2 linked regions of the Thermogemmatispora onikobensis genome follow. Each later gene encodes a partner of the first gene's protein in a complex. Links are inferred from orthologs where the notes say so. Each region holds a gene or a part of one and is shown on either strand. Other genes may lie near its edges.

Region 1 (5,787 bases):
CCACGCGGCGGCTGGCCTCGGCCATCTGCTCGACCTCGACCGCAGCCTCGCTGATCTGGCGGATCTGCATATCATCCTCTTCCACTAGTTGGGTCATGCCATCGATCAGCTGGCTTGTCGTCTGCTCCACCTCGCGGGCCACCGTCTTCACGCGGATCACCAGATTCCCCAGCTCCTCGACCATGTAGTTAAAGGAGTCCGCGAGCACGCCGAGGGCATCAGCCGTCACCTCGGCCTGCACGCGCAGGTCGCCCTCACCGACGCCACTGACCTCGCTCACCAGCTTCTCCACCTGGGCTTGCAGGTTATCGCGTTGGGCCTGGGTCTCCTGGATCAAGCGCACGATGTTATCGAGCATGTTGTTCATCGAATTCGCCACAATGTAGATCTCATCGCGGCTATTAATCTTGACGCGGGCCGTGGTATCGCCCTTGCTGATGCGCTTGGTCAGGTTGGCGAGCTGGCGCAGGGGGCGGGTGATTGTCAGGTTAATGATATAGCCGATGGTGATCACCACCATAGCCGTGGCCAGGATAGCGATGACCGTTCCCAGGGTGATCATCCCAATCTGATTAGAGCCGATGGTGGTCACCTCATTGCTGATCGTTTGGGTGGTGGTCACAAGCTGCTGCCAGCTTTTGAGGAGCGAGGCGTACCTGGTGTTGGCCTGTTCGAGGAGGCTGTGGGTCTGGCCGTGCGGGAGATTGGCTTTCAGCGCTGTCAGCTCGGCGTCCTGGGCCTGCTTATAATCCGACCATTGCTGACTGGCCATGTGGAAGATCTGGGCCTGGTTGGCGACCAGGGTATTGATATCTCCCGGGAGGCTCCGGCGCACGCTGTCCATGTTAGGAGACGACCCCAACATGAAATTCTGCTGGTAGGTGCTCAACTCGTTGCCGAAGCTATGCTCCAGGTCGAGGATCTCGGTCTCGGCAGAGGTGGCCATGCGGGTCATGGCGCTATTGTTGAGGCCGTAGGGACCCTCGTTGGCATAGAGCGTTGAGTGGTACTGGCCCAGCAGCGCATTCATGCGCTCAAGGTCAGACATGGCCTGCATGGAGACCGTCGTCGCCTGGTTGGCTACCTGCATGGCCTGGCCGTGGACGGTCAGGGTATTCAAAAAGAAGGTTCCCAGCACAATAATCACGATGGCGGGAATGATCGCAGCCAGCGCGAAGGCCAGGAAGAGCCGGAGGAAAATAGGCATTCGCGTAATTGCTCTCATGACAGCTCTCGCCCCCTCTAAGAAGGTACGCAATGATCTGTATTGCTGAAAGGAATGGACCTTGCCGTTGCCAGCCTGTTGTTGATGTATGGGCAAACGTCAATGAGACCTGGAACAACCTGACAAAAGACTCCCAAGGTAGTGTACTCCACCCTGGGCAATTTTGAAACTCTCTTATGAGAGAGTACCCTCTTTTTCCTAGATGCGTGGCGCCGACAGCCTGGGGGTAGAAAGCGATCAAGCTCTGCCGCCAGAGAGGCGACGGAGGTGGGCGAACCGCTGCCTGCGCTACACTGTATTAACGATAGCCGAAAAGGCTGCTTCCAGCAAGCACCCTCCCCTCATAGGGTGCTTGCTGCTGGCTGCCGCGCCTCCTTCCTTCTGGCGAGCTCCCTTCATCTCGGCCCAGCCGTTCCCTTTTTGCCCATGAAGAGCAGCAAGGGGCTATCTGGCTCTTCCTCCGGCTGTGGGATTTCCTGCTGGGGCTGTGCTTGCTCGGGCATGTGACCCCAAAAAAGCCAGTGGCAGAGGAGCCGCAGGCTCTGTCATTCGTGGGGGGGCAGAACCGGTAGCTCCTCTGCCAGGGATCAGCGGCGGCGGCGGCGGGCCTGGCTTGTGCGTGGGGCCTGCATTGCCTGTGGTTCACGGCATGGGATCTGTCGCCTCTTCATTTAATGCCGGCAAAGACGCTGCTCTCGTCGGGTAGCAGGCCGAAGTTATTGGCTCCCAGCGGCCAGTAGACCAGGGTAGCCTTGCCGACGATGTCCTGTTTGGGCACGGTCCCCCATTGACGCGAGTCGGAGCTGTCGCCGCGATTATCGCCCATCACGAAGTACTGGTCGGGGCCGATTACCAGGTTGCGAATCGGCGGATAGACTGCCAGACTGGCTGGATCGTCGGGATTCGTGTACGGTTCGCGCAAGGTGACCCCATCGACAATGACGGTCTGGCCGATGACAGTGATCGTGTCGCCGGGAATGGCAATAATCCGCTTCACATAGTCTACGCTCGGGTCGCGTGGGTAGTGAAAGACAATGATGTCACCGCGCTGAGGCGGATGAAAAAGGTAGGCGAGTCGATCGACAAGGATATATTCCTGGTTGTGCAGTGTCGGCTCCATGCTTGGTCCATCGATATAGTAGTGCTGGACCGTCAGGCGTACCACGAGGAGTAACAGTAGCGTCAATGCCACCGTTTCCAGGAGGTCGCGCAGGAGCCGACGGCCCCGCTCCTCTTTCTCTGGTTTCGCGCTCAAAACCCTTGCCTTGCCTCCTGTTCTATCGTAAGGTCGAGTCGATGCTGGCTGGGTGATCTTGCTGGAAGAAGGGTCGCCAGGGGAGGCCCTTCTTCCCTGGTCCGCTAACAAAAAAGAAAGCGTGCCTGTGGGCGTTGGGAAGGTGGCAGCCAGACTTAGTCAGCAGCTGATTCCGGCAACCTGAATGGGGGCGGCGTCTGCTGGCTGCGAGCCGCTGCTGCGTCTTTTAAACGCGCCACGCTCTCGGCAGGCACGGGGTGGCCCCCCAAGGGCGTCGGATGGATGCCAGGGCCGTGGTAGTCGCTGCCCCCTGTGGGGATGAGATCGAACTGGCGCGCCAGGGAGAGCAGCAGCTCCTCCTGCTCGGCGGTATAAGGGCCATAGTAGACCTCCAGGCCCACCAGCCCTAGCGCGCATAGCTCAGGGAGCCACTGCCGCAGGATCTCAGGGCCTGGTAATTCCAAGGGGTGAGCGATTACTGGCAGACCCCTGGCGCTGACAATGAGGCGCACCGCGTCCTGGGGCGACAGCTTGTAGCGCGGTACATAGGCCGGGCAACCTTTGCTGAGGTAGCGCGCAAAGGCTTCCTCAATGCTCTGAACATAGCCGGCCTCGACCAGGGCCTGGGCCACATGAGGCCGTCCAACTGCTCCCTTGGCCAGCTCGCGCACGCGCTCCCAGCTGATGGCGATACCCTGCTCGTTGAGCAGCTCGACCATCCGTTGGCCACGGCGCTGGCGGGCGTTGCGCAGAGTGCGCAGAGCCTGCTGAAAGGCCTCCTGCTGGTAGTGTAGAAAATAGCCAAGGATATGGACCTCGCCCGCGGGGGTTTCGGTGTTGATCTCAATGCCTGGGATGAAATCGATGCCTAGCTGGGCGGCAGCCTCCGCGGCCTCCGCCACTCCTTCTGTGCTGTCGTGATCGGTGAGGGCCAGCACGTGCACCCCCACCTCGCGAGCCTGCTGGACCAGGTCCCGCGGCGTATAGAGGCCGTCCGAGGCGGTTGAGTGCGTGTGCAGATCAATGGCGGCGTAATCGGTCATATCTCCTCCAGCCTGATTGACCCGGCGTGATCGCAGCTGAGGGCAGCGAGCAGACCACAGCTGTGGTCTGCTCGCGCTCGCCGCTGGCCACATCAGGCGCTTTCCTTGCTCCTGGTTTCGAGCAGGCCAGGCGATTTACCTGGCATAGTCAACGGCGCGCGTCTCGCGCACCACACAGACCTTAATCTGGCCGGGATAGTCAAGGCTCTCTTCGATCTTGTGAGCGATCTCGCTGGCCAGACGATTGGCACCGTATTCGTCGATCTCTTCGGGCTTGACGATAATGCGCACCTCGCGCCCAGCCTGAATGGCAAAGGACTTCTCGACGCCGGGGAAAGAGTTAGCAATGCTCTCCAGGGCCTCGAGGCGCTTGAGATAGAGATCGATGGTCTCACGCCGCGCCCCGGGCCGGGCCGCCGAGATGGCATCGGCAGCCTGGACAATAGCAGCCTCCAGGCTCTGAGGCTCCATCTCGCTGGCATGGTGGGCCACCATCGCATGAATAATCTTGGGCGACTTGCCGAAACGACGGGCAATCTCACCGCCAACAACAGCGTGCGGCCCCTCGACCTCTTGATCGATGGCCTTACCAATGTCGTGTAGCAACGCAGCGGTCTTGCAGACGTTGACGTCGGCCCCCAGCTCGTGGGCGATGGTGCCCGCGAGGATGGCCACTTCGACCGAGTGCGCCAGGACGTTCTGACCGTAGCTGGTGCGGAAGTGGAGCCGGCCCAGGATCTTGAGCAGCTCGGGCTGCAGGCCGTGAACATTGGCCTCCATCGCCGCCCGCTCGCCAGCCTCACGGATGATAGTATCGACCTCCTGCTGGGCCTTGGCTACGACATCTTCGATGCGCGTGGGATGGATGCGCCCGTCGAGGATCAGACGGTTAAGGGCCAGGCGCGCCACTTCGCGACGCACAGGATCAAAGCCCGAAAGAATGACCGCTTCCGGTGTGTCGTCAATAATGAGATCAACGCCGGTCGCGGCCTCCAGGGCGCGAATATTGCGACCCTCCCGCCCAATGATGCGCCCCTTCATCTCTTCATTGGGCAGGGGGACAACCGAGACAACGGCTTCTGAGACCTGGTCGGAGGCGCAGCGCTGGATGGCCAGGGTGATGATCTCGCGCGCCCGCGCCTCGGCCTGCTCGCGCGCTTCCTCTTCAATGATGCGCGCCCGCCGCGAGGCTTCGGTCCGAACCAGGGCCTCCATGCGACTCAAGAGCAGCTCGCGGGCCTCCTCTTCGCTCAGGTGGGAGATGCGCTCGAGCTCGACCTCCTGCTGGCGCTTCAGCTCGTCGACCTCCTGACGCAGCTCCTCGACGGCTCGCTCGCGCGCCTGCAGCCGCCGCTCGCGTTGCTCCAGCGCCTCGATCTTCCGCTCCAGGCTCTCTTCCTTCTGCTGCAGTCGCCGCTCCTGACGCTGCAGCTCGGTCCGCCGCTCGGCGTTTTCTCTCTCAATGGTAGCGCGGAAACGGGCTGTCTCTTCTCGCGCCTCACGCAGGGCCTCTCGCTGTTGCTGCTGCATTTCGAGGAGAAGACGCTCGCTGGCCTCTTTCTCCAGCCGGAGACGCTCCTCAAACTTGCTTTTATTTCGTGCCTCCCCTAAACGGTATCCGATGACGAGTGCGATCCCGGCTCCAAGGAGCGCCGCCAGGATAATGCCCGCTGCGAGGATGGCGATGATGGTCGGCGTCACGTTAGCCTACCTCCAGAGTGATAAAGGGCAAACAGGCCCGCCTGCCGGGCTTGTGGTGACCGAGTGCTATGTTCCATCGTATCGAGAGACGGTATATGCTAAGTATACTATATAGAAGGCGTATAGTACGCCAAGCATACTATATAAGAGCGTTGAGAGGCTGTCAAGAACGCTCAATTGAGAAGATCGATTGTTTCTCTAGCAGGTTCGCAGCCTTTTCTAGTTTCGTGCAATCAATCTCTACGGGAGTCACATCATGACACAGCAACCAGCGGAGTCCACTGCTCCCCTGCGTCCCACGCCCGTTGTCACCAGCTTCCTCCTGCGTTTCGACCAGCCTGGGGGGCCCCGGCTGCTGATCGTCCAGCGCAGCCAGCGGGTTGGCAGCTATCAAGGACGTTGGGCCGGCATCAGTGGCTTTATCGAGCCGGGGGTCAGTCCCGAGGAGCAGGCTTACACGGAGATCCGTGAAGAGACCGGCCTGGGGCCGCAGCAGGTGCGTCTGCTGAAGCGTGGAGCGACTATTGAGCATCGCGATCAGGAGCTGGGCCGTCACTGGATTA
Region 2 (4,859 bases), on another replicon or contig:
GCCAAAGATGGTGAAGAGCAGAGAGACACCCAGTATCGAAAGCGCCACCACCAGGAAGCCGGAAACGGCTCCCCCGCGCAGCGCTACGACCAGGGCTTCGCCCAGGCTGCGGCGCGCCGCGCTGGCGGTGCGACTATTGGACTTCACGGCAACGTACATGCCTGTATAGCCCGAGATACCAGAGCAGAGCGCTCCCACCAGAAAAGCGAGAGCGGTGTGCCAGGCCAGATTGAACCGTGCAGCCAGCGTACCCTGGCCAAGGAGCGCCAGGGCGGCTGCCACCAGCACAGCCGCACCGATCGCCAGCAACGCGATGGTGCGATACTGCCGATTGAGAAAGGCGGTTGCGCCGGAGAAGATGGCATTCGCGATCTTCTGCATTGAAGGCGTACCTGTATCTCTCCGCAGCACGTCGTTGATCAAAAAGGCCGCAAACAGCACGGCGAGAAGTCCCACACCGATGGGGACCAAGATGTAATAGACCATTCAACCTCCTTGGAAGGCAGATAGTGTCAAAACGAACACCCAGCTCAAAGTGAGGCCAGAACAATCTGGCGATGGCCGTGACAGCAGGAAGTAGCAAGGCCCTGGTGCGGGCGGACTGACGATGCTAGCAGTAGAACATTATTCTTATTTATCATATTATCCTGTCTTTCGTCAAGTTTGAAAAATAGCTAAAGCTGCCTCTAGGCTGGCTCTGAAAGACCCTTATCAGGCCCACAAAACGCCGTTTGTTCCCCTTGTCCTCCCCCTTTGCTGCTGACATCTATAGTCGATGGCAAACCCCTGTAATTACACAGCAAATGGTCGAGTCATAATCAATAGGCCCCTCCCCTGTCCAGGACGTCCTGGGCCTGCGCGGAGGGTAGTCCTCATCAACCCCGGTGGCCGTTGCCAGGGCCAGTACTCTAGCTGCGTGAGGCAGTGCAGTGCTGTGGAGAAAAAGGCAAGCTCCTCTGCCCGGGCGGGATGGCAAAAAGAAGAGCAGCCGCCTTTGCTTCCAATTGGGCAGCCGGGCGAGCCAGCCAGCTCGTGCGAGGGATGAGGGCCTCGTATTTTAGGCCCGCTGGAAAGCCAGGCGCTGAGAAGAGATGAGAGAAAAAGAAGCCTGGCGCTTGCTGGCTTACGAAGAGGGATCGGCGAAGCCGCCTCTTTGCTGTTGTCAACGGCAACGCCGACGCTGTGCGCCTGTCTACACCTCACCGATCCCCTACGTTACTGCTGAGAGGATAGGAAGAGCGCCCTGCCACTCCACGCCCCACTCTCTTAGGTCGCGGGATCTGCTCGCCCGCTCTGTGCCGGGTACTATCCCGGCCAGGGTGAAGATGCTGCTGGTCTCACAATGGCATATACGGACCAGTGATCTGCTCAAAGCGCGGGCGATAGCGAGTTGGATGGTAGTCATCGGGATTGACGCGCCGTGGCGGCTTATCTTTCCCAGGGAGATCGGTGTAGATGATCTTGCCCTCGCGGTGGCCGGCCATCGCGCCGTGAATGCCCTGCTCCACCAGGCTCATGACCATATTGGCGAAATAGATGGCCATGTGGCGATCGTAGACATCTGGCTCGCCGCTGCGCAGAATATACGTCAGATCGATCGGCAAGAAGCGCACGCCTGGCAGGCGCTCGCCCAGCTGGCCGGCCAGGAACTCGGCCACGTTAGCCTTCTTGCGATGACCATAGGCATCCGCCGGACCGATCTCCGGTACGGGAATGCCCAGATTAGCCCCCTCGGAGAGCACAACGATCGAATAGTGGTTAGGATTATTGCGCCGGTCGTTGGCAACCAGCTCGGCCAGGTGATCGATATTGGCCGGCACCTCCGGGATCAGCAGGCGGTCGGCCCAGGTCACGATGGCCGTTTCCAGGGCGGTGAAACCGGCATCGCGTCCAAAGAGGCGGAAGAGTGCTGTCTCGCTGTGGGAGCCGAGGGTTGAGCGCAGGCGCCCGATGAACTCGCTTGCGCGGTTGATAGCCGTCTGGAAGCCGATGCAGTAATCAGTGCCAGGAACATCGTTGTCCATGGTCTTCGGGATGCCCCAAACCGGGACTCCCTTTGCCCCAAGCACAGCCCCGTAGCTCAGTGTGTCATCGCCGCCGATGACGACCAGGCCGTCCAGGCCTAGAAACTCAATATTGGCCAGAACCTCATCGGTCAGATCCAGATACTCCTGCGGGGCGCGTCCCTCACCGCGGTGCTTGAGATGCTCGGGCAGCTCGCTCACGCGCACGCGCGCGGGATTAGTGCGCGTTGAGAGCAGGATCGTTCCGCCCTGGCGATCGATCGTGCGGGTATTGAGCCGATGAAGCGGCAGCAAGTAGTGATCGTCCCAGGTTTGCGGGTCTTCGGCGCGAAAGATCTGCTCCTCGCGTGGGCGATTGCGGTTAAGGAAGGTGATGCCCCTCCAGCCGTAGCGGAGTCCGATGACGCTGATCCCCAGCGTCTCCGCCCGGTAGACCAGTGCTTTGATGGCGGCGTTTAGCCCCGGCACATCGCCCCCGCCGGTCAAGACGCCGAGCGTGCGGACGGGGCTTTTGATCTGTCCTGGCATGATTTCCTGTCCCTCCTGAGTTCCTAGGGATGCTAGGGATGTTTGCCTTCTGCAGTATCTCATAAACGGCGGCTCTGGTAAATAGGTGACTGACCATTGGCAAAGCAGGCGCGGTCGGGCCGGAAGCAAGGGCTGGGGCCTGGGCTCTGCTGTGTCGCTTTGTCGCGCCCTCCCTTGCCTTGACAGGCCTGTGCTCCAGATTGTATGGTGATAACAGTCATTTCGTTCTCTGGTGCCTCTTGCAACACCACTGTTTTACTTTACCCATTGGCTAGAGGAGTCTTTGTCGTCCTATGGCTCAGCAAGAATCTGCCATTCCCATTAAGGTGAACTTCCATTTTGATCCGCTTTGCCCGCTGGCCTGGCGTACGGCGCTCTGGATGCGCGAGGTGCGCCAGGTTCGCCCGGTGGCTGTGACCTGGCGCTTCTTCAGCCTGGAGCTGGTCAATCGCAAGGAGGGAGCGCAGCCGAACTATGAAGATCACGGTTGGGCTGGCCTGCGCACGCTGGCTCTGGTGCGGCGTCGCGAGGGCAATGAAGGCGTAGAACGTTATTATCTGGCGCTGGGTGCGGCCCAGCATGGTCGCCGCGAGAGTGTCTCTGAGGCGGCTGGCGTGCGCGCCGCGCTGGAGCGGGCCGGCTTGAATGCGGGTCTGGTTGATGAGGCGCTGGCTGACGAGTCAACGATCCGTGAGGTAGAGGCTGATCACCAGGAAGCGGTTGAGCGCTACCACGCCTTTGGCGTGCCAACCATTGCCCTGGAAGGCTCGCAGGTGGGGTTCTATGGTCCGGTGATTATCCAGGTCCCACGTGGCGCTGAGGCCGGCGAGTACTGGGACCATTTCTACTGGGCCTTGCGCCAGCCGAATCTCTATGAGTTGAAGCGCGAGCGCATCGGCGTCAAGCTCGAGCCGATCGCTGAGTAGATCGGTCGGGTCGATCCATCATCTATACTGTTCTGACCTGGGTCCGAGGGCAAGAGTCTTCCTGATCATGGTTTGGGGAAGCCTTTCTCTCGGACCCACTCTTTGTCTGGTCCCTCCTCCGCCTCTTCTTCTTCTTCTGCCCTGGCTCAGGCTCTCAGCTCCCATCAGGAAAAGGGATAATATGGTACGATTCGGCTAATCAGCTTGCCCTACTAGTAAAAGCGGACGGCAGGTACTACAATGGAACACGAACTATCCTGGTGACTGCGCGGAGAGCTTACTCGTGATTTTGCCTCAGTTGGCCTTCTTTAAGAAAGGATGGCCTCCAGTCCACTGGCGCCTGACCTGGCGCCTGACTGGTGCTTTGCTGCTGGCCCTCCTGGGCCTCTTCCTGGTGGGGGCCCGCCTGGTGATTTTTCTGGCCTCCTTGCCGACCTCTGTCAATCCTCCTCCCCTGGTGATCCCAACGCTGCGCGAATGGCATGGGGGCCTGGGGACCTTTACTTTGACCTCCGGGGCACGCATCGTGCTCGATCCTTCTTCAGCAAGCCGCCTGCGCGCTACAGCCGCGGTCTTTCAGCAAGATTTGCAGGCCGTCTCCGGCCTGCGGTTGCCCATCATTACACAGGAGGCCCCTGGCAGCGGCGATCTCTTACTTACATTGAAGAATGATGATGCGAGGATTGGCAGCGAGGGCTATGTGCTGTTGATCGCCGATAGTCTGACGATCAGCGCCCACACTGAGACGGGGGTGTTCTACGGCACGCGCACGGTGCTGCAGATGCTCATGCAAGACCCTGTTAAAAGCCAGCTGGCACGAGGTCTGGCGCGTGATTATCCCCGTTACCCCGTACGGGGTTTCATGCTGGACGTGGGACGGCGCTACTTTTCTCCTGCCTTGCTAGAGGACTATGTGCGACTCCTCTCGTGGTTTAAGATGAACGAATTCCAGCTTCACCTCAATGACAACGCCCCAGGTGCTGGTGAGCGAACTGACTGGCGACGACAGTATGCGGCCTTCCGACTCCAGAGCGCGCGCTTTCCCGGCCTGGCAGCGCGTGATGGGGCCTATAGCTGGACAGACATGGCCTCCTTGCAGGCGCTGGCCCAGGCGCATGCTGTTACCATTATTCCCGAAATTGATACCCCGGCTCACGATCTGGCCCTGACCCAATACCGTCCCGATCTGGCCAGTCCCCACGCTTCTAAAGAATTTCTCAATCTTGCCAATCCTGCTACTATGCGCTTCGTCGAGGATCTCTGGAGTGAGTTCCTCCCCTGGTTCTCCAGCAGCCAGGTGCATATCGGAGCTGATGAGTATGCGCTCAATGATGCCGATCGCTATCGCTCTTTCGTCAACCGTCTGGCGGCCTTTATCAGT

Evidence for each region.
Region 2: rny (region 1) and BGC09_RS19375 share a complex: the UniProt entries of both Bacillus subtilis proteins name them as parts of the possible RNA degradosome complex. The link is inferred for Thermogemmatispora onikobensis from one-to-one orthologs.

Annotation. Positions count from the first base shown.
Region 1 is NZ_BDGT01000012.1:12,625-18,411, forward strand. Bases 2,942-5,787 are described here. They hold rny (ribonuclease Y), read right to left. Parts: upstream 5,225-5,787; coding sequence 3,659-5,224; downstream 2,942-3,658. Other genes in these bases: BGC09_RS07355 (PHP domain-containing protein), read right to left, coding at 2,942-3,523; BGC09_RS07365 (NUDIX domain-containing protein), read left to right, coding at 5,481-5,787. In the rest of the region: BGC09_RS07345 (methyl-accepting chemotaxis protein), read right to left, coding at 1-1,207; lepB (signal peptidase I), read right to left, coding at 1,893-2,480; more of BGC09_RS07355, read right to left, coding at 2,636-2,941. UniProt on the Bacillus subtilis protein: Endoribonuclease that initiates mRNA decay. Initiates the decay of all SAM-dependent riboswitches, such as yitJ riboswitch. Involved in processing of the gapA operon mRNA, it cleaves between cggR and gapA.
Region 2 is NZ_BDGT01000060.1:16,491-21,349, reverse strand. What follows is about bases 446-3,228. They hold BGC09_RS19375 (6-phosphofructokinase), read right to left. Parts: upstream 2,553-3,228; coding sequence 1,338-2,552; downstream 446-1,337. Other genes in these bases: BGC09_RS19370 (mycothiol-dependent nitroreductase Rv2466c family protein), read left to right, coding at 2,846-3,228; BGC09_RS19380 (sodium-translocating pyrophosphatase), read right to left, coding at 446-486. Outside these bases: more of BGC09_RS19380, read right to left, coding at 1-445; more of BGC09_RS19370, read left to right, coding at 3,229-3,478; BGC09_RS19365 (beta-N-acetylhexosaminidase), read left to right, coding at 3,762-4,859. UniProt on the Bacillus subtilis protein: Catalyzes the phosphorylation of D-fructose 6-phosphate to fructose 1,6-bisphosphate by ATP, the first committing step of glycolysis.